One region of the Streptomyces sp. NPDC090045 genome, then DNA from elsewhere that is predicted to be linked to it. Evidence: predicted binding sites of a transcription regulator. Region 1 holds the regulator's gene; each other region holds the start of a gene.
What was found. Region 1 encodes HrcA, which represses chaperone genes, less so after heat shock. Its sites were predicted from a motif close to TTNGCACTCNGNNNNNCNGAGTGCNAA; they were not measured.
Positions count from the first base shown of each region.

Region 2: a site for HrcA is predicted at 6,468-6,494, ahead of groL (chaperonin GroEL). Genes of this name have one in related genera too.
Region 3: a site for HrcA is predicted at 6,177-6,203, ahead of groES (co-chaperone GroES). Genes of this name have one in related genera too.

Region 1 is NZ_JBIVFA010000001.1:459,985-469,567, forward strand. It holds gene ACIPYQ_RS02055 (Uma2 family endonuclease) at 1-516, shown strand, start outside; gene ACIPYQ_RS02060 (DUF3097 domain-containing protein) at 518-1,321, opposite strand; gene ACIPYQ_RS02065 (MBL fold metallo-hydrolase) at 1,350-2,075, opposite strand; gene hrcA (heat-inducible transcriptional repressor HrcA) at 2,224-3,240, shown strand; gene dnaJ (molecular chaperone DnaJ) at 3,241-4,380, shown strand; gene ACIPYQ_RS02080 (nitronate monooxygenase) at 4,537-5,628, shown strand; gene ACIPYQ_RS02085 (16S rRNA (uracil(1498)-N(3))-methyltransferase) at 5,625-6,368, shown strand; gene ACIPYQ_RS02090 (histidine triad nucleotide-binding protein) at 6,573-6,932, shown strand; gene ACIPYQ_RS02095 (ribonuclease Z) at 6,936-7,841, shown strand; gene ACIPYQ_RS02100 (PfkB family carbohydrate kinase) at 7,935-9,029, shown strand; gene ACIPYQ_RS02105 (PhoH family protein) at 9,187-9,583, shown strand, end outside.
Region 2 is NZ_JBIVFA010000005.1:345,298-354,880, forward strand. It holds gene ACIPYQ_RS16975 (protease inhibitor I9 family protein) at 1-191, shown strand, start outside; gene ACIPYQ_RS16980 (serine/threonine-protein kinase) at 295-1,914, shown strand; gene ACIPYQ_RS16985 (SDR family oxidoreductase) at 1,933-2,676, opposite strand; gene ACIPYQ_RS16990 (phosphoribosylanthranilate isomerase) at 2,762-3,361, opposite strand; gene ACIPYQ_RS16995 (hypothetical protein) at 3,401-3,937, opposite strand; gene ACIPYQ_RS17000 (hypothetical protein) at 3,965-4,561, opposite strand; gene groL (chaperonin GroEL) at 4,717-6,339, opposite strand; gene ACIPYQ_RS17010 (cold-shock protein) at 6,677-6,883, opposite strand; gene ACIPYQ_RS17015 (MoaD/ThiS family protein) at 7,307-7,585, opposite strand; gene thrC (threonine synthase) at 7,623-8,897, opposite strand; SAM riboswitch class I at 8,915-9,071, opposite strand; gene ACIPYQ_RS17025 (glucosyl-3-phosphoglycerate synthase) at 9,257-9,583, shown strand, end outside.
Region 3 is NZ_JBIVFA010000002.1:336,866-346,448, forward strand. It holds gene ACIPYQ_RS06580 (polysaccharide deacetylase family protein) at 1-714, shown strand, start outside; gene ACIPYQ_RS06585 (FtsW/RodA/SpoVE family cell cycle protein) at 705-2,123, opposite strand; gene ACIPYQ_RS06590 (LCP family protein) at 2,111-3,358, opposite strand; gene ACIPYQ_RS06595 (sensor histidine kinase) at 3,415-4,782, opposite strand; gene ACIPYQ_RS06600 (response regulator transcription factor) at 4,775-5,458, opposite strand; gene ACIPYQ_RS06605 (hypothetical protein) at 5,628-6,089, opposite strand; gene groES (co-chaperone GroES) at 6,347-6,655, shown strand; gene groL (chaperonin GroEL) at 6,768-8,396, shown strand; gene ACIPYQ_RS06620 (ester cyclase) at 8,470-9,165, opposite strand; gene ACIPYQ_RS06625 (SDR family oxidoreductase) at 9,276-9,583, opposite strand, start outside.

The DNA of each region.
Region 1 (9,583 bases):
GAGAGCTTCGAGGCTCCCGAGGGGGTCAAGGTTGAGCTCCTCAGGGGGGAAATCGTGATGATGGCGGGGCCCGACGTGGTCCACAACCTGATCGTCCTGTTCGTCCAGCGGCAGATCCCCGTGGGACGCTGGTACCCGCTCCAGACGCAGGACGTGGACATTCCGGCGGAGTCGTCCGAGCCGCAGCCGGACCTCGTGGTCCTGCCGAGCGAGGCAGCGCCCGAGTCGGGCCGGTTGGTGCCCGCTTCGGCTCTGGCGATGGTGGTCGAGGTCGTCTCCAAGACCAGCAAGCTGCGCGACTACGTGACGAAGCGCTCCATCTACGCGGCGGGCGGCATCCCCACCTATTTGATCATCGACCCCTTCAAGGCCAAGTGCGTGGTGCTCACCGAACCCTTCGGCGCCGGAGAGGAAGCCGACTACCGGACCGAGCGGACCAGCAAGTTCGGTGAACCGGTCCCGCTCGACGTCCTCGGTGTCACGCTCGACACCACGGAGTTCGGCACCCTGCCGTAGCTCAAACCGGTGCCGTGACGAAGTCGATCAGTTCCTCCACGCGGCCCAGCAGCGTCGGCTCCAGGTCCTTGTAGGACGTCACCCGGGACAGGATGTGCTGCCAGGCGGCGCCCGTGTTCTCCGGCCAGCCCAGGGCCCGGCAGACGCCCGTCTTCCAGTCCTGGCCGCGCGGGACCACCGGCCACGCGGGGATGCCCAGGGCGGACGGCTTCACCGCCTGCCAGACGTCGATGTACGGGTGGCCCACGATCAGGACGTCCGGCGAGGTCACCGCGGCCGCGATACGGGACTCCTTCGAGCCCGGGACGAGGTGGTCGACCAGGATGCCGAGGCGGGCGTCCGGGGCCGGGGCGAAGTCGGCCACGACGGCCGGGAGGTCGTCGATGCCCTCCAGGTACTCCACCACCACGCCCTCGATGCGCAGGTCGTCACCCCAGACCTTCTCGACCAGTTCCGCGTCGTGGCGGCCCTCCACGTAGATGCGCCCCGCCCGCGCCACCCGGGCCCGGGCCCCCGGGACGGCGATCGAGCCCGAGGCCGTACGGGAGGGCGTGGCAGGGGCCCGCGAAGGGCGGACCAGGGTGACCACCGCGCCCTCCAGCAGGAAGCCCCGCGGCTCCATCGGGAACACCCGCCGCTTGCCGAAGCGGTCCTCCAGGGTCACCGTGCCCGCCTCGCAGGCCACCACCGCGCCGCAGAAGTCCGTACCCGCCACCTCGACCACCAGATCGGGCTCGGCCGCCACCTCCGGCACTGCCTTGGGGCGCTTCCACTGCGGGGTCAGGTCGGGGGAGTACTCGCGCATCCGGCCGACAGTAGGAGAGCCGCCCGCGTCATGTCTCCGACACGCCGAAACGGGCTGCCAGTGTGGCGCGTTGCGCACGGACGAAGGCCGCCGTGACCACCGCTCCGTGACCCGGCACGTACAGTGCGTCGTCCCCGCCGAGCGCCAGCAGCCGGTCCAGGGCGGCGGGCCACTGCCGGGGCGCCGCGTCCGGACCCGCCGACGGTTCGCCCGACTCCTCGACCAGGTCCCCGCAGAACACCGTCTCGCGCCCGCCCGGCACGAAGACGGCCAGGTCGTGTCCGGTGTGGCCGGGCCCCACATTGGCCAGCAGCACCTGCAGCCCGCCCAGTTCCAGCGTCCACTCGCCCGACACCAGGTGCTTCGGCGGCACCAGCAGGTCCACCGCCTCGGCCGCCTCCGCTTCCGCCAGGCCGTGCCGCACCGCGTCCTCGCGCAGCTCCTCGCGGCCCGTCGACAGCAGCGCGTCCAGTCCGACCGCCCCGAACACCTCGGCCCCGGAGAAGGCCGCGACGCCCAGGACATGATCGAAATGGCCGTGCGTGAATGCGATATGGGTCACGCGCCGGCCCGTCAGCCGCTCCGCCTCCGCCCGCACCTGAGCGCCCTCCCGGACACACGAACCGGGGTCGATCAGGAGCACCGACTCGTCCCCCACCACCAGCCCCACGGTGCAGTCCCACACCGGCAGCCGTCGCCGGCCGGCCCGTCCGGTCAGCCGTTCCCAGCCTTCCTCTTCCCAACGCACGTCCATGCGGCGACGCTACCCTGGCGGGCCTCCCTTGCCAGGGGCTTACCGCCCGGCCGTACACTGAGCGGGGGATCTCTGGCACTCGAACGATCAGAGTGCCAACCAACACGGCAGAACACGGCAACGGACCACAGCTGGAGGTGTGCGCGCGATGCTCAGCGAACGCAGACTCGAAGTGCTGCGCGCCATCGTCCAGGACTACGTCGGGACGGAGGAGCCGGTCGGCTCCAAGGCGCTCACCGAGCGGCACCGGCTCGGCGTCTCGCCCGCGACCGTGCGCAACGACATGGCCGTGCTGGAGGACGAGGGCTACATCGCCCAGCCCCACACCAGCGCCGGCCGGATCCCCACCGACAAGGGCTACCGCCTCTTCGTCGACAAGCTGGCGGGGGTCAAACCGCTGTCGACGCCCGAGCGCCGGGCCATCCAGAACTTCCTCGACGGCGCCGTCGACCTCGACGACGTCGTCGGCCGCACGGTGCGGCTGCTCGCGCAGCTCACCCGGCAGGTCGCGGTCGTCCAGTACCCGAGCCTGACCCGTTCGACCGTCCGGCACGTGGAGCTGCTCTCGCTGGCTCCCGCGCGCCTGATGCTCGTACTGATCACGGACACCGGGCGGGTCGAGCAGCGGCTCGTCGACTGCCCGAGCCCCTTCAGCGAGGCCTCGCTCGCCGACCTGCGGGCCCGGCTCAACAGCCGGGTCGTCGGACGGCGCTTCACCGATGTGCCCCCGCTCGTCCAGGACCTGCCCGAATCCTTCGAGGCCGAGGACCGGGGCACCGTCTCCACCGTGCTCTCCACCCTCCTCGAAACCCTGGTCGAGGAAGCCGAAGAGCGGCTGATGATCGGCGGCACCGCCAATCTCACCCGCTTCGGACACGATTTTCCCCTGACGATCAGGCCGGTGCTCGAGGCGCTGGAGGAGCAGGTCGTGCTCCTCAAGCTGCTCGGCGAGGCCAACGAGTCGGGAATGGCCGTACGGATCGGGCATGAGAATGCCTACGAGGGACTGAACTCCACGTCCGTCGTCTCCGTCGGTTACGGTTCGGGCGGCGAAGCAGTCGCCAAACTCGGCGTGGTCGGACCGACCCGCATGGACTACCCCGGAACGATGGGAGCGGTACGCGCAGTGGCACGTTACGTCGGACAGATCCTGGCGGAGTCGTAAGTGGCCACGGACTACTACGCCGTTCTCGGCGTGCGCCGCGACGCATCGCAGGACGAGATCAAGAAGGCATTCCGTCGGCTCGCGCGCGAGCTGCACCCGGATGTGAACCCCGATCCCAAGACGCAAGAGCGTTTCAAGGAGATCAACGCCGCCTACGAGGTCCTCTCGGACCCGCAGAAGAAGCAGGTCTACGACCTCGGCGGCGACCCGCTGTCCTCCTCGGGCGGCGGCGGTGGCGCGGGCGGCTTCGGGGCCGGTGGCTTCGGCAACTTCTCCGACATCATGGACGCCTTCTTCGGCCAGAGTCAGCAGCGCGGCCCGCGCTCGCGGACCCGGCGCGGCCAGGACGCCATGATCCGCCTGGACCTGGAGCTGGACGAGGCGGCCTTCGGGACGACCAAGGACATCCAGGTCGACACGGCCGTCGTGTGCACCACCTGCTCCGGCGAGGGTGCCGCTCCCGGCACCGCCGCGCAGACGTGTGACATGTGCCGTGGCCGCGGTGAGGTCTCGCAGGTCACCCGGTCCTTCCTCGGCCAGGTCATGACCTCGCGGCCCTGCCCGCAGTGCCAGGGCTTCGGTACCGTGGTCCCGACCCCGTGCCCCGAGTGCGCGGGCGACGGACGGGTCCGCTCCCGCCGCAGCCTCACGGTCAAGATCCCGGCCGGTGTCGAGAACGGCACCCGGATCCAGCTCGCGGGCGAGGGCGAGGTCGGCCCCGGCGGCGGCCCCGCCGGCGACCTGTACGTGGAGATCCACGAGCTGGCGCACCCGACGTTCCAGCGGCGCGGGGACGACCTGCACTGCACGGTGACGATCCCGATGACGGCGGCCGCACTGGGCACCAAGTGCCCGCTGGAGACGCTGGACGGCCTGGAGGAGATCGACATCCGGCCCGGCACCGGCTCCGGGCAGGCGATCCCGCTGCACGGGCGCGGCGTCACCCACCTGCGCGGCGGCGGGCGCGGCGACCTGATCGTCCACGTCGAGGTCACCACCCCGGGCAAGCTGGACGCCCAGCAGGAGGACCTGCTGCGCCAGCTGGCGAAGCTGCGCGGCGAGGAGCGGCCGATGGGCCAGTTCGCGCCAGGTCAGCAGGGGCTGTTCAGCCGCCTGAAGGACGCGTTCAACGGTCGCTGAGCGACCGGCGGACACCGCCGAGAGCCCGGCCAGGGGATTCCCTGCCGGGCTCTTCGCATGGGTCCGGCGGGGGCCCGTGACCGGGGCCGGAAGCGGACTATGCCAGGCGAATGCGATGATTCGGCCCCATGCGCGGGACGTGGCACGATGCAGTCCATGTCCTCCGCACCGAACGGTCTCTCCCCCTACCCGATCGTGCAGGCTCCCATGGCGGGCGGCGCCTCCTGTCCGCCCCTCGTCGCCGCCGTGTGCGAGGCGGGCGGGCTGGGCTTCCTGGCCGGCGGGTACAAGACCGCCGACGGGATGTACCAGGAGATCAAGCAGGTGCGGGCCCTCACCCGGCGCCGTTTCGGCGTCAACCTCTTCCTGCCGCAGACCGGTTTCGTGGATCCGGCCGCCGTGGAGGCGTACCGGGGGCAGCTGGCCGGTGAGGCGAGCTGGTACGCGATCTCGCTCGCCGAGGAGGACATCATCGGCACCAGCGACGACGGCTACGACGCCAAGCTCGCCATCCTCCTCGAAGACCCGGTGCCGGTCGTCTCGTTCACCTTCGGCTGTCCCTCCTCCGCGGCCCTCGCCGCCCTGCGCAAGGCCGGTACGTACACGGTCGTCACGGCGACCTCCGTCGAGGAGGCCCGGACCGCCCAGCAGGCGGGCGCCGACGCCGTGTGCGTCCAGGGCGTCGAGGCGGGCGGCCACCAGGGCACCCACCGCGACGACCCCCAGGCCGACGGCACGGCGGCCGTGGGGCTGCTCGCGCTGGTGGCCCAGGTGCGGGAGGCCGTGGCCCTCCCGATCATCGCGGCGGGCGGCCTCATGCGCGGCTCGCAGATCGCGGCGCTGCTGGCGGCGGGCGCCGAGGCGGCGCAGCTCGGGACGGCCTTCCTGGCCTGCCCCGAGTCGGGGGCGGACCCCGTGCACAAGAAGGCGCTGACCGATCCGCTGTTCGTCCGGACCGAGCTGACCCGGGCGTTCTCCGGGCGGCCGGCGCGGGGGCTGGTGAACCGGTTCATGCGGGAGCACGGGCCGTACGCCCCGGCCGCCTACCCGCAGGTCCACCACCTGACCTCGGGGTTGCGCAGGGCGGCCGCCGCGGCCGGGGACGCGCAGGGCATGGCCCTGTGGGCGGGCCAGGGGCACCGGCTGGCCCGGGCGCTGCCGGCGGGGGAGCTGGTGGAGGTGCTGGCGGCCGAACTGGCCGAGGCACAGAGCACGTTGAAGGCAATGCAGATGAGGAGTGCGTCATGACCGCCCCGGTGTTCGTGGTCGAAGAGGTCCCCGCGGGGCCGGAGTTCGTCCTGGACGGCCCGGAGGGCCGGCACGCGGTGTCCGTGAAACGGCTGAACCCGGGCGAGGCGGTGGTCCTGACCGACGGCCGGGGCGGCTGGGCGGAGGCGGTCGTGAAGGCCGCGGAGGGCAAGGACCGCCTCGTCGTGTCGGTGTCCTCGGCCGGGCTGGAGCCGGAACCGGAGATCCGCATCACCGTGGTCCAGGCCCTGCCCAAGGGCGACCGCGGCGAGCTGGCCGTCGAGACCATGACCGAGACCGGCGTGGACGCGATCGTGCCCTGGCAGGCCTCCCGCTGCATCACGCAGTGGCGCGGCGACCGGGGCGCCAAGTCCCTGGCCAAGTGGCGGGCCACCGCCCGGGAGGCGGGCAAGCAGTCCCGCCGGGTCCGCTTCCCGGAGGTGGCCGAGGCCATGTCCACCAAGCAGGTCGCGGCGCTGCTGGCCGAAGCCGACCTGGCGATGGTCCTGCACGAGGACCGCGACACCCCCTCCGAGGCCCTGGCCGCGGCGGCGCTCCCCGCCTCGGGTTCCGTCGTCCTGGTGGTCGGCCCGGAGGGCGGGGTCTCCCCGGAGGAGCTGGCGGTCTTCGCCGCGGCGGGGGCCCACCCCCACCGCCTGGGCCGCTCCGTCCTGCGCACCTCCACGGCCGGCACCGCGGCCACGGCGGTCCTGCTGGCCCGCACGGGCCGCTGGTCCTGACGGGCCGCCGGTCCTGACGGCCTGCTGGTCCGCGGCCCGCTCCGCCTCCCGGTCCGCTCCGCCCCCCGGTCCGGCCGTGCCCGGTCCCGGCCGGCCGTCCGGCCCGGCGGGCCCCGGGCTTCCGCCCGGCCGAAATGCCCGCCCGCGGCAGGCGCCCGGCTGGATACGATGCCCGGACCGATCAACGTCACGGGAGGCTCAGCAATGGCCGGGGAACCGCAGGCAGACTGCCTGTTCTGCAAGATCGTCGAGGGGCACATCCCCGCGACCGTGATCCGCGAGACCGAGACCACGGTCGCCTTCCGGGACATCAACCCGCAGGCGCCCACGCACGTGCTCGTGATCCCCAAGGTGCACTACCCCGACGCGGCCTCCCTCGCCGCCGCGGAGCCGGCCGTCGCCGCCGACATACTGCGCGAGGCCGGCCAGGTCGCCCTCGACGAGAAGATCGTCGAGCACGGCTACCGCGTCGTCTTCAACACCGGCTCCGGCGCCGGGCAGACCGTCTTCCACGCGCACGCGCACGTCATCGGCGGCCGCGGCCTCCAGTGGCCCCCCGGATAGCACGTGTCCGTACGAGAGTTCGTGGTGCTGGGCACCGCCAGCCAGGTGCCCACCCGCCACCGCAACCACAACGGCTACCTGCTGCGCTGGGACGGCGAGGGCATCCTCTTCGACCCCGGCGAGGGCACGCAGCGGCAGATGCTGCGGGCCGGGGTCGCCGCGCACGACATCAACCGGATCTGTGTCACCCACTTCCACGGTGACCACAGCCTCGGGCTGGCCGGGGTGATCCAGCGGATCAACCTCGACCAGGTCCCGCACCCCGTCACCGCGCACTACCCGGCCTCCGGGCAGAAGTTCTTCGACCGGCTGCGGTACGCCACGGCCTACCGCGAGACCGTCCCGCTGCGCGAGGAACCGGTGGCCGCGGACGGGACGCTGGCGCAGGGGGCCACGTACGTCCTGGAGGCCCGGCTGCTCTCGCACCCGGTGGAGTCCTTCGGCTACCGGATCACCGAGCCCGACGGGCGCCGCATGGTGCCGGAGCTGCTCGCGCGGCACGGCGTCAAGGGGCCGGACGTGGGCCGGATCCAGCGCGACGGGCGGCTCGGCGAGGTCACGCTGGAGGAGGTCAGCGAGCCCCGGCGCGGGCAGCGGTTCGCCTTCGTCATGGACACCCGGCTCTGCGACGGGGTGTACGCGCTCGCCGAGGGCTGCGACATGCTCGTGATCGAGTCGACCTTCCTCGACGAGGACGAGCGGCTGGCCACCGACCACGGGCACCTCACGGCCGGCCAGGCGGCGCGGGCGGCGCGGGACGCGGGCGTCCGGCACCTCGTGCTGACGCACTTCTCGCAGCGGTACACGGACCCGTCCGAGTTCGAGCGGCAGGCGCGGGCGGCGGGTTTCGAGGGCGAGCTGACGGTGGCGGAGGACCTGGTGCGCGTTCCGCTGCCCAAGCGGGGCTGAACGTGTAGGTGATCTGCGCCACACTGGGGTTTGGCCCCGCACCGGACGGGCAGGGCTGGCAGCTTTCCGTAGGAACACATCGGGGAGTACACCGTGACCAGTAGGGACTTCGACAGCCGCGCAGCCGCCGTGGACCCGCTCGGTCCGCTGCGCGATCCACAGGAACCGGGCTGCGACGTCTTCCTGACCGGCACGGTGTTCCTCGACATCATCTTCACGGGCCTGGACTCGGCGCCGGTCCGCGGTACGGAGTCCTGGGCGCGCGGCATGGGCTCCAGCCCGGGCGGCGTCGCCAACATGGCCACCGCCCTGGCCCGGCTCGGGCTGCGCACCTCGCTGGCCGCGGCCTTCGGGGACGACCACTACGGCGAGTACTGCTGGGACGCCCTGGAGCAGGGCGAGGGCATCGACCTGTCCATGTCGCACACGATCCCCGGCTGGCACAGCCCCGTCACCGTCTCGATGGCCTACGAGGGCGAGCGCACGATGGTCTCGCACGGCCACGAGGCCCCGCCGCCGGCCGGCACCGGGCCGTTCCCGCAGTGCCCGCCGCTCGCCCGCGCGGCGGTGGCCGCGCTCGGTCCCGGCCGCGGCGAGGAGTGGATCGGCGAGGCCGCCCGGCGCGGCTCGCGGATCTTCGCGGACGTGGGGTGGGACGAGAGCGGGCGGTGGGACCTGGGGGCCCTGGCCGACCTGGAGCACTGCGAGGCCTTCCTGCCGAACGCCGGCGAGGCCATGCGGTACACGCGGACGGACTGTCCCAGAGCCGCGGCCCGGGCCCTGGCCGAGAAGGTGCCGATCGCGGTGGTCACGATGGGCGCGGAGGGCTCGTACGCGGTCGACGGGCGCACCGGGGAGACGGCGCACGTCCCCGGGATCACGGTGGACGAGCTCGACCCGACGGGCGCGGGCGACGTCTACGTGGCGGGCTTCGTGACCGGCACCCTGGCGGGCTGGCCCCTCGCGGACCGGCTCGCCTTCGCCGGGCTGACGGCGGCCCTGTCGGTCCAGGAGTTCGGCGGCTCCCTGTCGGCCCCGGGCTGGCCGGAGGTGGCCCACTGGTGGCGGTCCGCCCCGCAGGAGCTGCGCGGCCGCTACGGCTTCCTGGACGACCTGATCCCGCCCGGCTCGGGCCCGGCGTCCCGGCGCAGGGCCGTGCCGACGATCGGCTTCCGGCACTCCGCGTGACCGGACGACCGCGGGGCCGCGGCGCCCCGGGGGCCGCGCTGGGAGGGCGTAAAACCTCTCGGGGAAGCCGCGGCGGCGACGTAGGCTTGGTATTCCGGAGGTCGTCGATCGGCGCGGCCCCTCAGCGGGAGGTATGTGCAGGCCACAGTGCCGGCCCATGACTCAGACACCCACAGCCCACATTCCAGTGCCGGGGCAGGCGCGAGCCCACTTCACCGTCCCGGCCAGGCACCCGATGGTGACGGTGCTCGGATCCGGTGACGCCCTGTTGCGCGTGATCGAGAAGGCCTTCCCGAAGGCCGACATCCATGTTCGGGGCAATCAGGTCAGCGCGATCGGAGATGCGGCGGAAGTCGCACTGGTCCAGCGCCTGTTCGACGAGATGATGCTGGTGCTCCGCACCGGGCAGCCGATGACGGAGGACGCAGTGGAACGCTCGATCGCCATGCTCAAGGCGAGCGGCAACGGAAACGGGAACGGGCCCGAGGAAACGCCCGCAGAGGTGCTCACCCAGAACATCCTCTCCAGCCGCGGCCGCACCATCCGACCCAAGA
Region 2 (9,583 bases), on a different contig from region 1:
TGCACCCCGGCGTCGAACCGGCCGCCGTCGCGGACGCGTACGGGATCACCCCGCTCCACGTCTATCGCAAGACGCTGAACGGCTTCGCCGCCCGCCTCTCCGCCGAGCAGGTCGAGGACCTGCGGGCGACCCCGATCGTGGAGTCGGTGGAGAAGGACGGCGGCGCGTCCTCGTTCGGCCCCGGCAACTGACGTCCGCGGACTCCCCGGCCACGCACCGCCCTTACGCGTTGCTTAAAGTGATGCGGATCAACTCATCGGTTGATCGGGGGGTTCGGGGGGATCGGGGAGGCCGATGAACAGCGCGACCGAGGTGTTCGAGCCGCTGCACGCGGAGGATCCGCGGACCGTCGCCGGATACCGTCTCGCGGCCCGGCTCGGTGCGGGCGGCATGGGCCGGGTCTACCTCTCGCACACCCCGGGCGGCCGACCGGTGGCGATCAAGGTGGTCCGGCCGGAGCTGGCCGAAGACCCCCAGTTCCGGCGGCGGTTCCGCCGCGAGGTGGTGGCGGCCCGGCGCGTCCGGGGGGCGTACACCGCCGAGGTCATCGACGCCGACGCGGACGCGGTCCCGCCGTGGCTGGCCACCCTGTACGTACCCGGGCCCTCCCTGTCGGAGGCCGTCGCCCGGCGCGGACCGCTGCCGGTGCCCGCGCTCCTGTGGCTGGTGGCGGGCATCGCCGAGGCCCTGCAGGCCATCCACGCCGAGGGCGTCGTGCACCGGGACCTCAAGCCGTCGAACGTGCTGCTGGCCGCCGACGGGCCCCGGGTCATCGACTTCGGCATCTCGACGGCGTCCGACACCACCGCGCCCACGGCCACGGGCAGCACCATCGGCACGCCCCAGTACATGGCGCCCGAGCAGGCGATGGCGGGCGAGACCACACCCGCCACCGACGTCTTCGCGCTGGGGCAGACGGTGGCGTACGCGGCACTGGGCGAGCCGCTGTACGGCACCGGTCCGTCCATGACCGTGCTGTTCCGGATCGTCCACTCCGAGCCAGACCTGTCCCGGCTGCCGGAGCAGCTGCAGCCGCTGCTCGCCCGGTGCCTGGCCTCCGACCCGGAGGAGCGGGCCACCCCGACGGAGATCGTGGAGTGGTGCCGGCAGCAGCTGGGCGAGGACGCCGACGACACGAGCGGCGGCAGCCCGGCCGTCTGGCGGGAGGTGCTGGGGCCGGAGGTGAAGGTCCCGGATCCGGCCCCGCAGCCCGTCACGGGGCACGAGACGCCGATGGTCTGGGGGCCCAAGCCGCGGACGCCGGAGGAGCGGCGCAAGGGCCGCCGGCGTGCCGTCGCGGGCGTCACCGTGGCGGTGACGGTGGGAGCGCTCGTGCTGGGCGGCCTGGCCTGGACGGTCAAGGAATCCGCGAAGCGGATGTTCGAAAGGGAGGCGTCCGCGGCCAAGTCCCCGGGCCCGGCGGTGTCGGCCTCGGGCGCGGCCGGGTCAGCCGGCTCCGCCGGGTCAGCAGGCTCGGCCGGCTCGGCCACCACGCCCAGCCCGAGCGCGTCCCAGCCGCCCAAGGCGAACCCGTACCCCCAGATGCGGCTGAACGACGAGCAGACCTCGATCACCCTGGGGGAACCGCTCGTACGCCAGGACCGCAGCGGAGAGATACGCATGAGCTGCAAGAGGAGCATCTGCAGCCTGGAGAGCGACACCGCCACGATCATCATGCTGTACGGCGGGACGCAGGGGTCCCTCGACTCGTGCCGTTCCACGCTGGCGCTCACGACCGACCGGAGCTGGACACTGGCCGGGGCGGCGGGCGGCAGCCAGTTCTGCATCAGGAACAAGGCGGGGGACGTCGGGCTGCTCGTGCTCGTGCACAAGTCGACCGCGGACGTGGCGGGGATGCCCCAGTGGATTTCCGGGGACTTGACCGTCTGGCGACAGGCGATGCCCGCCACCTGACGATCGGCCCCCGTCGGCTCAGAGCCCCGCGCCGCCCGTCGCGTCGACCACCCGCCCCGTCACCCACCGCGCGTCCTCGGAAGCCAGGAATCCGACGATGTCGGCGATGTCCTCGGGGCGGCCGACCCGGCCGAGCGCGGCGAGCGAGGCGGCGTGCGCCTCGGCCTCGGCGTTGCCGCGCAGCCAGCCGGCGTTGACGTCGGTGTCGACGATGCCGGGTGCGACGGAGTTCACGGTGATCCCGCGGGGGCCGAGGGCCTTCGCCAGGTTGAGCGTGAGGGTGTCGAGCGCGCCCTTGGTCGCCCCGTAGGCGAGGATCTCGGGCATCGCGATCCGGGCGGCGCCGCTGGAGATGTTGATGACCCGGCCCCCGTCGCGCAGCCGCCCGAGGGCCTCCTGCACCACGAAGAACGGCGCCCGTACGTTCACGGCGAAGACCCGGTCGAAGTCCTCCTCGGCGACCTGGCCGAGCGGAACAGGCATGCCAATGCCGGCGTTGTTGACGATGATGTCGACCCCGTCGAGCCCCAGCGCGTCGTACGCCGCCCAGAGCGCGGCGGCGTCGCCGTGGTGCCCGAGCTCCGCGTGGAGCGCGTGGGCCCGGCCGCCGTCCTTGGTGATCCGCTCCACGGTCTCGCGGGCCGCCGCTTCGTCGTTCGCGTACGTCAGCACGACGGTGGCCCCGTCGGCGGCGAGCCGCTCGGCGATGGCCCGGCCGATTCCCCTGCTGCCGCCCGTGACCAGCGCGTTCTTGTTGCCCATGGGTCCCCCCAATTCCGTAATGATCACTACAGAAATACGGTAACACGATGTCTGTAACGAGCACTACAGAAACTTGAAGCCCGGGCTAGCCGCGTGCGGCCTCGATGAAGGCGCGGATCAACTCCGGCGACTTCACCCCGCGTTCGCGCTCCACCCCGCTGGACACGTCCACCCCCCAGGCCCCGGTCACCTCGACCGCCTCCCGCACGTTGCCCGGGTTCAGCCCGCCGGCCAGCAGCCACCGCCCCTCGGGTGCGGCGAAGTCCGCGGAGCCCCAGTTCCACGGCTTGCCGGAGCCCGGGTCGGGGGCGTCGAGCAGGAGCAGGTCCTCTCCGTACTCGCCGCAGCGCTTCACGTGCTCGGCGGTGGCCCGCAACAGCGTCCGGCCCTCGGCGCGCAGCGCCGCGAAGTCCTCGGGACCCTCCTCGCCGTGCAGCTGCACTCCCCGTACGCCGCTCTCCTCGGCGAACCGGCGCACCTCCTCGACCGTCTGCCCCCGGAACACCCCGACGGTGAGCACCGAGTCCGGCACCCGCGCGGCGAGCTCCCGCGCGGTGGCGGCGTCGACGGTGCGCGGGCTGCCTGGCGCGAAGACGAAGCCCACGGCATCGGCCCCGGCCGCCACCGCGGCATCGACGTCCGGCGCGGTCTTGAGCCCGCAGATCTTGACGAAGAGATCAGCCATGCGCCCAGCCTATGCCGACCCGGGCCGCCCCGGGCCGCGTCAGCGGCCCACCTGCACGGGACCCAGCACCGACCCGCCGATCCCGGCCGCGAGATGGGCCGCGCCCACCTCGTCGGCGTACCCGAAGTGCACGTAGACCGTGTGCCGGCCGTCGGGATGCTCCTCGTTGACGTGGAGTTCCACCCGCTGGTTCGTCGGGTCCTGCGATCCGGACGGGGTCTCGGGGACGAACGGCCAGGCTCCGTACCAGAGCATCGTGGCCGCCCCACCGCCCAGCGCACGCAGGAAGGCCTCCTCGACGGGGCCCGGAGCCGCGTACGCGTCGACGGTCAGCGGCAGTTCGGCCGCCAGCTCCCGGTCGTCGCGGGGCAGTTCGGTGCCCACGAACCAGACGTCCCGGTCCCAGTCGTACGACGGCTGGAACAGGCCCGCCGGAAGGAGCACCGCCAGCCCCCGGGCCTCCTCCACGGTCTCCGCCTGCGCGCACAGCCACATCTCCGCATCGAGCGGCCTCATCCGCGCGCACAGCAGGCGGGCCCGCCGGTACGCCTCGGCGAGGTCGTCGGTCCGGAACACGGGGTAGGCCCTCGAACTCCCCATCGCCTACAGACCCGACTCCGGCTCGCCCAGCACGCTGCCGCCGATCGCGGCGGCGAGCCGCTCGGCGCGGCCCAGATCGCCGAACTTGGTGACGTGGACGTAGACGGTGTGGACCCCGCTGACCTTCCGGGACCACTCGCACTCGTCACTGTTGAGAACCAGCTGCACCCCGTCGTACTTGGGCGAGCCGTACGAGCCCAGCTCGGGCTCGTCGGGCCAGCAGCCCTCCCAGCCGATGGACGCGGGGCCGGCGCCCACCGCGCGGACGAACTCCTCCTCGGCCACCGCGGCCGGCAGTTCCGTGGAGACGAAGTCGAGGGGGACCGCCGCCTCCAGCTCCGCGTCGGTCGCCGTCCGCACGTCCCCCTCGTAATAGAGGAACTCGCCCGTCTCCGGATGCGTGCGCATCTCGGTGTAGTCGTAGCCCGCGTCCGGCAGCAGCGCCGCCATCCGCCGCACGTCCGCCACCGTGCCCAGCTCGGCCCCCACCCGCACCTCCTGGTACCGCCGGGCCAGCAGCCCGCACAGCACCCGCGCCTTGGCATACGCCTCGACGGGATCGGTGGTGCGGTGAACGGGGTACGCGACGGAGTTGCCCATGGCCGTACGCTCACACGCCCACCCCCACCCCGGCCAGCGGTTTTACCCGCCGCCCGGTGGTGGCCGGGAGAACGCCCGAGGGCGGCACCCCCCGTGGGGGGTGCCGCCCTCGTTCGAGAACAGCCGATCAACCGGTGGCCGGAGCCAGGGGTCGATCAGAAGTCCATGTCGCCGCCCGGCATGCCGCCCGGGGCGCCGGCGCCGGCCTTCTCGGGCTTGTCGGCGATGACGGCCTCGGTGGTGAGGAACAGCGCGGCGATGGACGCGGCGTTCTGCAGGGCAGAGCGCGTGACCTTCGCCGGGTCGATGATGCCCTCGGCGATCATGTCGACGTACTCGCCGGTCGCGGCGTTCAGGCCGTGACCGATCGGAAGGTTGCGCACCTTCTCGACGACGACGCCACCCTCGAGACCACCGTTGACGGCGATCTGCTTCAGCGGGGCCTCCAGGGCGAGCTTCACGGCGTTGGCGCCGGTCGCCTCGTCACCCTCGAGCTCCAGCTTCTCGAAGACCGCGGAGGCCTGCAGCAGGGCCACGCCGCCACCGGCGACGATGCCCTCCTCGACGGCCGCCTTCGCGTTGCGAACGGCGTCCTCGATGCGGTGCTTGCGCTCCTTGAGCTCGACCTCGGTCGCGGCACCGGCCTTGATGACGGCCACGCCGCCGGCCAGCTTCGCGAGGCGCTCCTGGAGCTTCTCGCGGTCGTAGTCCGAGTCGGAGTTCTCGATCTCGGCGCGGATCTGGTTCACGCGACCGGCGACCTGGTCGCTGTCACCGGCACCGTCGACGATGGTGGTCTCGTCCTTGGTGATGACGACCTTGCGGGCGCGGCCGAGCAGGTCGAGACCGGCGTTCTCCAGCTTGAGGCCGACCTCCTCGGAGATGACCGTGCCGCCCGTGAGGATGGCGATGTCACCGAGCATGGCCTTGCGGCGGTCACCGAAGCCCGGGGCCTTGACGGCGACGGACTTGAAGGTGCCACGGATCTTGTTGACGACGAGGGTGGAGAGCGCCTCGCCCTCGACGTCCTCGGCGATGATCAGCAGCGGCTTGCCGGACTGCATGACCTTCTCCAGGAGCGGCAGCAGGTCCTTGACCGAGCCGATCTTGGAGTTGACGATCAGGATGTACGGGTCGTCGAGGGACGACTCCATGCGCTCCATGTCGGTGGCGAAGTACGCCGAGATGTAGCCCTTGTCGAAGCGCATGCCCTCGGTGAGCTCGAGCTCCAGACCGAAGGTCTGCGACTCCTCGACGGTGATGACGCCTTCCTTGCCGACCTTGTCCATGGCCTCGGCGATGAGCTCGCCGATCTGGGTGTCGGCGGCGGAGATGGAGGCCGTGGAAGCGATCTGCTCCTTGGTCTCGACATCCTTGGCCTGGGCGAGCAGGGCGGCGGAGACGGCCTCGACGGCCTTCTCGATACCACGCTTGAGGGCCATCGGGTTGGCACCGGCGGCCACGTTGCGCAGGCCCTCGCGGACGAGCGCCTGGGCCAGCACGGTGGCGGTGGTCGTACCGTCGCCCGCGACGTCGTCCGTCTTCTTGGCGACTTCCTTGACCAGCTCGGCGCCGATCTTCTCGTACGGGTCCTCGAGCTCGATCTCCTTGGCGATGGAGACACCATCGTTGGTGATCGTGGGGGCGCCCCACTTCTTCTCAAGGACGACGTTGCGACCCTTGGGGCCAAGGGTGACCTTGACGGCGTCGGCGAGCTGGTTCATGCCTCGCTCGAGACCGCGCCGGGCCTCCTCGTTGAACGCAATGATCTTGGCCATCTGAAGTGGTCCTCCCGGACAGCGGTGGATTGCTCCGGACCGCGCCCGCGCCCGCGACGGACGGCCTGAGTGCCCGGCGGTTCCTTCCCGCCGGACCCTGCGGGCCTCACCGACCCGGTCCTCGTTCAGTAGCACTCTCACCGGGAGAGTGCTAACGCCAATGATTAGCACTCGACCCCCTCGAGTGCAAGCGAGTCGGGAGAACGCCCCGCCACTACCGGGCACAGCCCGGGTACACACACGAGGGGCCCGCATCCCGTGTCCAGGATGTGGGCCCCTCGTGTGGTCGTGCAGGTCTTCGTTGAACACTGTGCGTCGGTGGTCGATCGCTCCAGGACTAGCCGAGCGCGAGCTTGACCATGTCCGCCTGCGGACCCTTCTGGCCCTGCGAGATCTCGAACTCGACCCGCTGACCCTCTTCAAGGGTGCGGTATCCGTCCATCTGGATGGCGCTGTAGTGGACGAACACATCCGCACCACCGTCGACCGCGATGAAGCCGTAGCCCTTCTCCGCGTTGAACCACTTGACGGTGCCCTGAGCCATGCCTAACTCCCCTATTACTGGCCCTTGCGCGGGAACGCACTTCGCGTTCCCGGGTCAGAACTTGCGTCGGAACGCGTCGACCGAGGCTGAATGTATCTGCGCGAGTGCTGTCTGCAACAGGTCAATCCGACGAGAATTCTGGACACAGGAAAACATTGAAATAGAGTGAAAATTTGCCATACTCCAGGGCAACTCGGGCCCGACATATCTCGCCAAAGCCCCATACCGCACTTGCATGTTGACCCGATGTCGACCCTCACGCGACCCGTTCATATGCAGCGGGCAAGTCCGGCGGAGGGGACTTCCCCAACTCTACCGCGCCCAATCAAGCAGAATTGCCCCCTCCGCTTTTAGCGGAGGGGGCAATTTCGGTTTGCGCGTGTCACCTATCAGGTGACAAAGAGGCCGAGAGGGCCGAGAGGGTCAGCAACCGCCCGCGACGGCCGGGATGATCGAGACGCCGGCGCCGTCCGGCGTCTTCGCCTCCAGCCCGCCCTCGAAGCGCACGTCGTCGTCGTTGACGTAGACGTTCACGAAACGGCGCAGCTTGCCCTGGTCGTCCAGGACGCGCGCGGCGATGCCCGGGTGGCTCGCCTCCAGGGACTGGATGACCTCGGCGAGGGTCGCGCCCTCGGCGGGCACCTCGGCCTGGCCGCCGGTGTAGGTGCGCAGGATGGTGGGGATGCGGACGTTGACGCTCATGGCGCTACTGCCTTTCCGGTAGAGCAGGGGGAGGTGGTCAGGCCAGGCCGGCGGCGCGGAACGCGTCCAGGCTCGGGCGGATGGTGGCGGTCTGCCCGCTCTCCGCGGCCACCGCCTCCAGGGTCTTGAGGCCGTCGCCGGTGTTGAGGACGACGGTGGTCAGCGTCGGGTCGAGCTGCCCGTTCTCGATCAGCTTCTTCGTCACGCCGACGGTCACGCCGCCCGCGGTCTCGGCGAAGATGCCCTCGGTCTGCGCGAGGATCTTGATGGCCTCGACGACCTGCTCGTCGTTCACGTCCTCGACGAAGCCGCCGGTGCGGCGGGCGATGTCCAGGACGTACGGGCCGTCCGCCGGGTTGCCGATCGCGAGGGACTTGGCGATGGTGTTCGGCTTCTGCGGGCGGACCACGTCGTGACCGGCCTTGAAGGCGGTCGACACCGGGGAGCAGCCCTCGGCCTGGGCACCGAAGATCTTGTACGGCTTGTCCTCGACGAGGCCGAGCTTGATCAGCTCCTGCAGACCCTTGTCGATCTTCGTCAGCTGCGAGCCGGACGCGATCGGGATCACGAGCTGGTCGGGCAGCTGCCAGCCGAGCTGCTCGCAGATCTCGTACGCGAGGGTCTTGGAGCCCTCTCCGTAGTACGGGCGCAGGTTGACGTTGACGAAGCCCCAGCCCTCGCCCAGCGGGTCGCCGATGAGCTCGGAGCAGAAGCGGTTGACGTCGTCGTAGTTGCCCTCGATGCCGACCAGGTCGCCGCCGTACACACCGGCCATGACGACCTTGCCCTGCTCCAGGTCGTGCGGGATGAACACGCAGGAGCGGAAGCCGGCCCGGGCGGCCGCGGCGCCGACGGCGCCGGCCAGGTTGCCAGTGGAGGAGCAGGAGAGGGTGGTGAAACCGAAGGCGCGGGCGGCCTCGACGGCGATGGCCACGACGCGGTCCTTGAAGGAGTGCGTCGGGTTGCCGGAGTCGTCCTTGACGTAGAGCTTGCCGGTGACGCCGAGCTCCTTGGCCAGGTTGGCGGCGTCCACGAGCTTGGTGAAGCCCGGGTTCAGGCTCGGCTTGGAGGCCACGTCCGCGGGGACGGGCAGCAGCGGGGCGTAGCGCCAGATGTTGTTCGGGCCGGCCTCGATCGCGGCGCGCAGGGCCTCGGGGTCACCGGTGGGGAGGTCGTAGGCGACTTCCAGCGGTCCGAAGCACTCGGCGCACGCGAAGATGGGGCCGAGTTCGAAGCGGGTACCGCACTCGCGACAGGAAAGACCGTTGGCAGGTCCGAGATCGACAGAGGTGGCGACAGTCTGTGCAGCCATGATGGCGAGGCCCTTTCTCCTCATCTTCCCCATGGCGCGCTTCGCCATGAGACGGAATTGGCACCTTCCCTAGCCGGGGACCTCGCTGACGTCGCTGACGAGCGATCGCGAGAACCGACTGGAGGGTTGCCGGGGCTTCAACGGGCCGTGTCCCTCTGCCCCTCTGGATGAGCGGTATGGCACCGGCACACGCGCTCTGTGGCGCGCCGGTGCGTTTGTGCGCGGGGACCCCCGGCATGCGGTGGTCCTTCGCGTTGTTCAAGACTGTAACCGAAGGGCCGGGCGGTTGAGACAGCCGTCCGAACCGCGAGATGGATCTCATAACGGCCGATAACGCCGACAAGCAGGGAGTGCTGAGGGTGCTGGAAGAGGTGGAGCGCTGGCTGGCAGACCGCTCCTGGTCAGCCGCCGACCGACCGCTCGACCAGCTGCTCGACCGGAAACGGGCGGCCGGGACCACGGTCAGCGTGGTGCTGCCCGCGCTGGACGAGGAGGCGACGGTCGGCGCGATCGTCGAGGTCATCCGGCGCGAGCTGATCGAGGGACTGCCGTTCCCCCTGGTGGACGAGCTGATCGTGATCGACTCGGGCTCGACCGACCGTACGGCGGAGGTCGCGGCGAAGGCCGGAGCGCGCGTGGTGCACCGCGACGAGATCCTGCCGAGGATCCCGGCGCTGCCCGGCAAG
Region 3 (9,583 bases), on a different contig from region 1:
AGTGCGTCGGGCAGCGCCTCTGACGAGGCGTACAAGAAGTGGGGCCTGACCGCCCCCCTCTCCTTCGCGCCGAAGCCCGCCCAGAAGCCGCAGATACCCAAGGCGGCCCCGGGCAAGGTCCCGGTGGTCGACCGAATACCCGTCCCGGCCGGGGAGAAGACGGTCTTCCTGACCTTCGACGACGGCGCGGAGAAGGACCCCGAGTTCCTGAAGATGGCGGCCGACCTCAAGCTGCCGATCAGCATGTTCCTCACGGACAGCGTGGCCGCCTCGGACTACGGGCACTTCGAGAAGCTCCGCGACAACGGCTCGGCGAGCACGATCAACAACCACACGCTCTCGCACCCGAACCTCCGGACCCTGCCCTTCGAGGGGCAGAAGAAGGAGATATGCGGCCAGCAGGAGCGCCTGGAGAAGCGCTTCGGCACCCGCCCGCCGCTCTTCCGCCCGCCCTTCGGCAACTACAACGACGACACCCTCCGGGCCGCCTCGGAGTGCGGTGTCTCGTCCCTGGTCCTGTGGCGGGTGTCGATGCAGATCAACAACTTCCAGTACGCCGAGGGCTCCGCCCTCCGCCCGGGCGACATCATCCTGGCCCACTTCCGCGGCCCGGCAGAGCTCAAGGGCGCGAGCGAGACCCAGATGACGACGCGGATGCTCCAGCGGATCCAGGAACAGGGCTTCCGCATAGGCCGCCTGGAGGACTACCTGTAGCCGGGGGCCCCGCTCTCCACCCGCACCACCGGGGTGATCGTGGTCTCCACCGGACCGCGGGTGTCGGCCTCGCGCTGGCGTTCCGCGCTGTCGCTGATGCGCAGGAGCAGGGCGATCATGATCCAGTTGGCCAGGAGGGACGAGCCGCCCTTGGCCAGGAAGGGCAGCGCCTTTCCGGTCAGGGGGATCAGGCCCGTCACGCCGCCCGCGACCACGAAGACCTGCAGGGCCAGCGCCGCGGCCAGGCCGACCGCCAGCAGCTTGCCGAAGGGGTCGCGGGCGCCGAGCGCCATCCGCAGCCCCCGCTGCACGAGGAGTGCGTAGAGGATCAGCACGGCCATGACCCCGGCCAGGCCGAGCTCCTCGCCCACCGTCGTGAGGATGAAGTCGCTTCGGCCGGCGAACTTGATCAGCTCGGGGTGGCCCATGCCCAGGCCCGTGCCGGAGACGCCGCCCGTGCCGAAGCTGAACAGCGCCTGCGCCGACTGGTCCGAGGTGACCCCCGGCGGCCGGTTCTCCCAGTAGTACGACAGCGGGTTGAGCCACGCCGCCACGCGCGCCTTGACGTGCGGCTCCGTAGAGCCGACGACGAAGGCGCCGGCCGAGGCCATGACCAGGCCGCAGACGATCCAGCTGGTGCGCTCGGTGGCGACGTACAGCATCACCACGAACACGCCGAAGAAGATCAGCGAGGTGCCCAGGTCCCGCTCGAAGACCAGCACCAGCATCGAGAGGATCCACACCGTGATGATGGGTCCGAGCTGGCGCATCGGGGGCAGCCGCATGCCGAGGAACTTGCGGCCCGTCAGGGCCAGCGAGTCGCGGTGGATGACCAGGTAACCGGCGAAGAAGATCGAGATCATGATCTTCACGAACTCGCCGGGCTGGAGCGAGAAGCCGAAGAGGATGATCCACCGCTTGGCGCCGTACGTGTCCGCGCCGAAGAACGCCGGCGCGATCAGCAGCACCAGCGCGACCGCCATCGTGATGTAGATGAACCGCTGGAGCAGCCGGTGGTCGCGCAGCAGCGCCAGCACCGCGATGCAGGCGGCGACACCGACCACCGTCCACAGGAGCTGGCCCGGGGCGTTGGCATCCGAGTTCCACCGCTCGATGTAGCCCTGGTCGAGCCGGTGGATCAGTACGAGCCCCAGGCCGGTCAGCAGCATGGCGAGCGGGAAGACCAACGGATCCGCGTAGGCCGCGAAACGGCGCACGCCCAGGTGCCCGACCAGTGACAGCAGGGTCATGCTGATGGTGAAGCCGGCGAGGTTGGGCGGCAGCTCGTCGTTCATGGCGAGGCCCGCGGCGGTGTGGCCGAAGACCGCGATGGCGACGACGAAGGCCAGGAGCAGCGCCTCGGTGCGGCGGCGGGCGCCCGCCGAGGTCAGGGGCTTCAGTCCACGCACGGGATGCCGCCACCGTCCTTGGGGGTGGACGGGGAGGGCGACGGGGGTACCGCCTCCGGCGAGGACGGAGGTGAAGACGGAGGTGAAGACGGAGGTGAAGACGGAGGTGAAGACGGTGCGCCGGGGCTTACGGAAGCCTTGGGTCCGATCTGCTCTGCAATGAGGCGCTTTATCTTCATATCATCTACGACGTTGATGTCCTCCCCATGGTTCCTTCCGAAGCCTTCGATGGGGAGCGTCGTGAACTGCACCTTCCCCCCGGACAGGTTCTTGGCCTGCTTCACGAACGACAGCAGGTCCCAGCCCTCGTCCGTCACCACGTCCTTCTTCGCGGCGTCGATCAGCTTGATCAGCTTCATCGGGTCGGTGAAGGTCCCGGCCGAGTTGAGCTTCTTCGTCGCGCCCGCGAGGAAGGCCTGCTGCCGCTTCGTCCGGTCCAGGTCGCCCCCGTCGAGGCCGTGCCGCTGGCGCACGAAGGCCAGGGACTGCCGGCCGTCGAGCGTCTGCGGACCCGCCGGGAAATCGGCGCCGGAGTACTTGTCCTTCACCGCCTTGTTCAGGCACACCGGTACGCCGCCCGCGTCGGCGAGGTGGTAGAAACCGGCCAGGTTCAGCTCGGCGAAGTGATCGATCGGGACGCCCAGGAAGTTCCGCACCGTCTCGATCTGCGCCCTGCGCCCCGCCTCCCGGCCCTCCCGCTCCAGCCGCCGGCCGTCCTTGACCCCCTGCGCGGCGAGCTGCTCCTGCCGCTTCTCCTTCGCCAGCCCGTACGCCTTCTTGATCTTGTCCTTGCCGTGGGCTGGGGGTCCCCCCGGCGGTAGCTGGGGGAGTATGGCGACGAAGTCGTCGCGGGGCACGGAGAAGGCCTTCGCCCGGCTGCCGTCCCCGGGCACGTGCAGCAGGATCAGGGTGTTCGCGTTGTAGCCGCCGATGTCCGAGCTGCCGGCGTGCAGTGCGTCGAGGACCTCCTCCGGCAGCTTGTCGCCGTTCTGGTCCCGGCGGCTGTCCAGCCCCATGAGCAGGATGTTGGTGTCGCCGAACGCCGACTTCCCGGCGCCTTCGAGGGCCTTGGAGCTGCCGATGCCGGCGGCGAGGTCCCGGTACGCGTACCAGGCGCCGCCGCCCGCCATGACGGCCAGCGCACAGCCGGTGAGGAGCAGGGTGCGCCCGATCCGCCGACGGCGGGACGGGCGGTGGCGGGATCGGGTCGTCGGCTTCCTCCGGTGCGCGCTCATGCCTGTCGATGCTGACGGAGGTCCGCTGAAGGAATCCTGAGGGCGCCCGCGGAGCGCTACCGGATCCGCAGCACCAGCCGCGCGCCCCCGGCGGGCGCCGGCAGCGCGCGTACGTCGCCCCCGTGCGCCCGCGCGATCTCCCGGGCGATGGCCAGGCCCAGCCCGGTGCCGCCGCTGGCCCGGCCCCGGTCCGCGGCCAGCCCTGGGGGCCCCTCCCAGCGGTAGCTGGGGGAGAACCGCTCGAACACCCGGTCCCGGTCCGCCTCCGGTATGCCCGGCCCGTCGTCCGTGACCTCCAGCACCGCCCAGCCGTCCTGCGCACCCGCCCGTACGACGACCTCCGCGCGGGCGTACCGCAGGGCGTTGTCCACCAGGTTGGCCAGCGCCCGCTCCAGCCGCGTCGGATCCCCGGACGCCGGTACGGGCGCCCGCGCGTCCACCCGTACCGCGACCCGGGAGCCGCCCCGGCGCGCCACGTCCTCCGCGGCCAGCAGTGCCAGGTCCACCGGCTCGGGCCGGGGCGCCGGCCCGCCGTCGAGGCGGGCCAGCAGCAGCAGGTCCGCCGCGATCCGCTGGAGCCGCTCGGTGTCGGCCAGCGCGGCCGCGACCGACTCCCGGTCGGGGCGGTCCATGGCCAGCGCCACCTCCAGCCGGGACCGTACGGCGGCCAGCGGGTTGCGCAGCTCGTGGGAGGCGTCCGCGGTGAACTGCCGCTGCCGGGCGTCGGAGCGCTCCAGCCGGTCGAGGGTGTCGTTCACGGTCCGGGCCAGCTGCGCGATCTCGTCGGCCCCGCCCGGGTCCGGAACCCGCCGGTCCAGCTCGCTCCCGGAGACCGCCGCCAGCTCGGTCCGGATCGCGCTCACCGGGCGCAGCGCGTGGCCGGTCACCCACCAGGCCAGGGCCGCCGCGAAGCCGATCAGCGGGGGCGCGCCCGCGAGCAGCCCGATCTCGACGGCCCGGGTCGCGTCGTCGACGTCGCCGAGCACGGTCATCGCGTACACGGTGTGCGCCCCCGGCGCCTCGACCACGACGACCGCGCGCCGTTCCGCGCCGGGGTGCGCGGGCGGCAGGACCGCCGACCGGGAGTCCTCCCCGGGCCCGGGGCGCGGCGCGCCGTCGAGCTCGTGGAGGTCCGGGCCGTGCCTCGGGTCGCCGCTGGTGGCGACGGTCCGGCCGGCCGCGTCCCGTACGAGGACCAGGTCCACCCCGCTCTCGGGCGCGGGCAGCCGTCCGCCGGGCGGCAGGGTCCGGCCGTCGAGCTGGGCGGCGACCTTGCGGGCGGCGAGCTCGGTGCGGCCGGTGGTGTTGTCGAGGAGGTTGGCGCGCAGCAGGGCGTGCAGCCACAGCCCGCCGGCGGCGAGGACGGCGGTCATCGCGAGGGCGGCGGCCGCGGCGGTGCGGGCGCGGACGGTGGTTCTAGCCACCGTCGGGGGCCATCCGGTAGCCGGTGCCGTGGACGGTGCGGATCGAGCGGCGGCCGAAGGGCGCGTCGATCTTCTTGCGCAGCGAGGAGACGTACACCTCGACGATGTTCGGGTCGATGCCGTGCGGGGTGTCCCAGACCTCGTCGAGGATGTCCTGCTTGGCGACGGCCCGGCCGGGCTGCTCCATCAGGCAGGCGAGCACGCCGAGTTCGCGGGCGGTGAGCTCGATGTCCCGGCCGCCGCGGCGGCAGCGGCGGCCCTGCGGGTCCAGGACGAGGTCGCCGGCCTGGAGGAGGCAGCTGCGGTCGGGGGCGCCGGCGCGGCGGGCCAGCGCCCGGATCCTGGCGGCAAGCACCACGAAGGAGAACGGCTTGGTGAGGTAGTCGTCGGCGCCGCAGTCCAGCCCCTCGGCCTCGTCGTACTCGCCGTCCCGGGCGGTGAGCATCAGGACCGGGGTGGTGTCGCCGTGGGCGCGCAGGCGGGCGCAGATCTCGTAGCCGCTCAGGCCGGGGAGCATCAGGTCGAGCAGGACGACGTCGTACGGGCCGCCCGCGAGGGCGAGGTCAAGGCCGCGGTGGCCGTCGTGCGCGACCTCGACCAGGTGTCCGTCGGCGGACAGGCCGCGCCGCAGGGACTCGGCGAGGCCCTCTTCGTCTTCGACCACGAGGATGCGCACGGAGCAAGCGTCACATATCGCCCTTTCCCTCCCGGGTGGGGGTGCCGTGTCCCTGCGGGCGCGGTCCGGCTGTGTGGCCCGGGTTGCGCGCTCGTCCTGCGGGGACCCTCCGGGTGTCCCCGCTCCACGGTCCGACCGAACACCGCCGAGCCCCCGCAGGGGAGAGGCGTCAGACCGCCGAGCGCCCCGCAGGGGACCGGCGCCGGGTCAGGGTGTCGCGGGTGGCTGCCGTCAGGGCCCAGGCCGGGAAGGCGAAGGCGGTCAGGCCCAGGCCCATGGGTGCCAGGGAGGTCAGGATGCTCATCTGTACGGCCCGGTCGGCATCGGGCCCGCTGACGCGGGCGGCCACCGGCGCCTGCGGCCGCTCGTCGAAGACGCCGTCGATCCGGATCCCCGTCAGGGTGAACGATCCGTCGGCGGCGGTGAACGACCCCCGGCACGTCATCGTGCGGTCTCCGTCGGAATCCGGCTCACCCCACACGCACCGTTCCGCGCCGAACCTGCCGTCCACCCCCGTCAGCTGGGTGATGAGCCGTGGCAGGGCTGCGTGGAACATCCAGATCCCGACGGCGAGCCCGACGGCGATCGGCACGGCGTGCACCCACCGCACCCCTGAGTTTGTCCTGGTCATGCGGTGGAGAGTAGTGATTCCGAACGTTCGTGCGCCCTGGTTTTCGCGGTTCCGGGCCCCGTCCGCGCAACGCCCGGCCGTCGGGAATTGGCACTCCGCTTGACCGAGTGCTAATCGCCGGAATAGTCTCGCACCTGGCACTCGCCCCTGGTGAGTGCCAACACAGCGACAGGCAGATCCGGCACCCGCGACGACGGATCGACCTGGTCGCCACCTCAGACAGTTAACCCCGGATCTCCGAAGGGGGAGGTCGGATCGTGACGACCGCCAGCTCCAAGGTTGCCATCAAGCCGCTTGAGGACCGCATTGTGGTCCAGCCGCTCGACGCCGAGCAGACCACGGCCTCCGGCCTGGTCATCCCGGACACCGCGAAGGAGAAGCCCCAGGAGGGCGTCGTCCTCGCGGTGGGCCCGGGTCGCTTCGAGGACGGCCAGCGTCTCCCGCTGGACGTCACCGTCGGCGACATCGTGCTCTACAGCAAGTACGGCGGCACCGAAGTGAAGTACAGCGGCGAGGAGTACCTCGTCCTCTCGGCTCGCGACGTGCTCGCGATCGTCGAGAAGTAATTCTCTTCATCAGTACTGCTTTGAGTTGCGCCCCTGGTCACCCCGCTGATTGCCGGGCGGCGAGGGGCGCAGCTCGTTAAACCCGAGTTTTCGAGAGGGCTGAACCGCTCCCATGGCGAAGATCCTGAAGTTCGACGAGGACGCCCGTCGCGCCCTCGAGCGCGGCGTCAACAAGCTTGCCGACACGGTCAAGGTGACGATCGGCCCCAAGGGCCGCAACGTCGTCATCGACAAGAAGTTCGGCGCCCCCACCATCACCAACGACGGTGTCACCATCGCCCGCGAGGTCGAGCTGGACGACCCGTACGAGAACCTGGGCGCGCAGCTCGTGAAGGAGGTGGCGACCAAGACCAACGACATCGCGGGTGACGGCACCACCACCGCCACCGTGCTGGCCCAGGCGCTGGTCCGCGAGGGGCTGCGCAACGTCGCCGCGGGTGCGTCCCCGGCCGCCCTGAAGAAGGGCATCGACGCCGCGGTCAAGGCCGTGTCCGAGGAGCTCCTCGCGACCGCCCGCCCGATCGAGGACAAGTCCGACATCGCCGCCGTGGCCGCGCTCTCCGCGCAGGACCAGCAGGTCGGCGAGCTCATCGCCGAGGCGATGGACAAGGTCGGCAAGGACGGTGTCATCACCGTCGAGGAGTCCAACACCTTCGGCCTGGAGCTGGAGTTCACCGAGGGCATGGCCTTCGACAAGGGCTACCTCTCGCCGTACATGGTCTCCGACCAGGAGCGTATGGAGGCCGTCCTCGACGACCCGTACATCCTGATCAACCAGGGCAAGATCTCCTCGATCCAGGACCTCCTGCCGCTGCTGGAGAAGGTCATCCAGGCCGGCGGCTCCCGCCCGCTGCTGATCATCGCCGAGGACGTCGAGGGCGAGGCCCTCTCCACCCTCGTCGTCAACAAGATCCGCGGCACCTTCAACGCGGTCGCCGTCAAGGCCCCCGGCTTCGGTGACCGCCGCAAGGCGATGCTGCAGGACATGGCCACCCTCACCGGTGCCACCGTCATCGCCGAGGAGGTCGGCCTCAAGCTCGACCAGGCCGGTCTGGACGTACTGGGCTCCGCCCGCCGCGTGACCATCTCCAAGGACGACACCACCATCGTCGACGGTGGCGGCAGCCACGAAGAGGTCCTCGGCCGCGTCAACCAGATCAAGGCCGAGATCGAGTCCACCGACTCGGACTGGGACCGCGAGAAGCTGCAGGAGCGCCTGGCGAAGCTCGCCGGCGGCGTCTGCGTCATCAAGGTCGGCGCCGCCACCGAGGTGGAGCTCAAGGAGAAGAAGCACCGTCTCGAGGACGCCATCTCGGCGACCCGCGCCGCGGTCGAGGAGGGCATCGTCTCCGGCGGTGGCTCCGCGCTCGTCCACGCCGTCAAGGTCCTCGAGGGCAACCTCGGCCTGTCGGGCGACGAGGCCACCGGTGTCGCGGTCGTGCGCCGCGCCGCCGTCGAGCCGCTGCGCTGGATCGCCGAGAACGCCGGTCTCGAGGGTTACGTCATCACCTCGAAGGTCGCCGAGCTCGACAAGGGCCAGGGCTTCAACGCCGCCACCGGCGAGTACGGCGACCTGGTCAAGGCCGGCGTCATCGACCCGGTGAAGGTCACCCGTTCCGCGCTGGAGAACGCCGCCTCCATCGCCTCCCTGCTGCTCACGACCGAGACCCTGGTCGTCGAGAAGCCGGCGGAGGACGAGGGCGACGCCGGTCACGGCCACGGTCACGGCCACAGCCACTGATCGCGCACCACGCAGAGAAGGCCCCGTTCCGCAGCCGCGGAACGGGGCCTTCCCCGTGGTTCGGACCCGGGCCTCAGGATCCGTAGGGCAATCCGGAGCCGCCCATCTGGCGCTGCAGCGCTCCGGGGTTGTAGTGCCACCAGCCCTCGACGATCTCTCCGTCCAGGCACCGGAAGGTGGTGCTCCCGGACATCTCGTACGTCTTCCCGGTCGGTGCGACTCCCATGAACGTCCCCTTGTGGGTGCCGCGCCAGTTCCACACCGTCGTGACCATGTCTCCCTCGGCCAGCTGGGCCGTCGGCTCGAAGGTCATGTCGAAGCCGGCGCGCCAGGTCTCCATGTCCGACCGCATGGCGTCGCGTCCGATGACGGTGGGTTCCTCCTTGCTGACGTCGTGGTCGATGTAGTTCACCGCGAAGCACTCGTCCAGGACGCTCATGTCGCCCTTCATGGCGGCTTCCTGGAACACCCGGTCGACGAGCTGCTTGTTGAGGTGCTCGTCGCGGACCACATCGAGGTTCATGAACTTCGGCATGCCTTCGCAGAGGGCCACCATCTCCTGGAACATCCGGTCCGTCTCCGGGAGCTGAGAGTTCTTCATGGCCTCCTCGTACGAGGCGAATTCCACCATGTCCACGTAGTGGTTCCGGGCCTCGCGGTCCTGGCCGATCATCGTGTGCGTGGCGGTGCGCCTGCCGCTGCTCTGCTCCGCCCAGCGGTCGATGAGCGCGTTCATCTCATCGAACCGCCTGGTCTCATAATCGATCACTTGTACGAATGTCATCGCGTCGCCTCCCGCTGGAGATGGGACATGTCCAGTTTAGGGAGGGTTCACCCGTTTGGCGGCTCGGTGGCGGGCTTACCGGCGGGTCACGAGCGCTACTGCGGCCCGTACTTGCGGCCCGTACGCGAGGACACCCCGCCCAGCAGCCCGCGCGGCGTCAGCTTCACCACGCCCATCAGCGCCTTGTACCGCGGGTCCGGGATCGACACCGTCTTCCCCCGCGCCAGGTCGGCCAGGGCCGCCGCCACCAGCTTGTCGGCGTCCAGCCACATCCAGCCGGGGATGTTGTCCGTGCCCATGCCGGCCCGCTGGTGGAACTCCGTACGGACGAAGCCGGGGCACAGCGCCATCAGCCGCACCCCGGACCCCGCCAGGTCCCGCGCCGCGCCCTGGGTGAACTGCA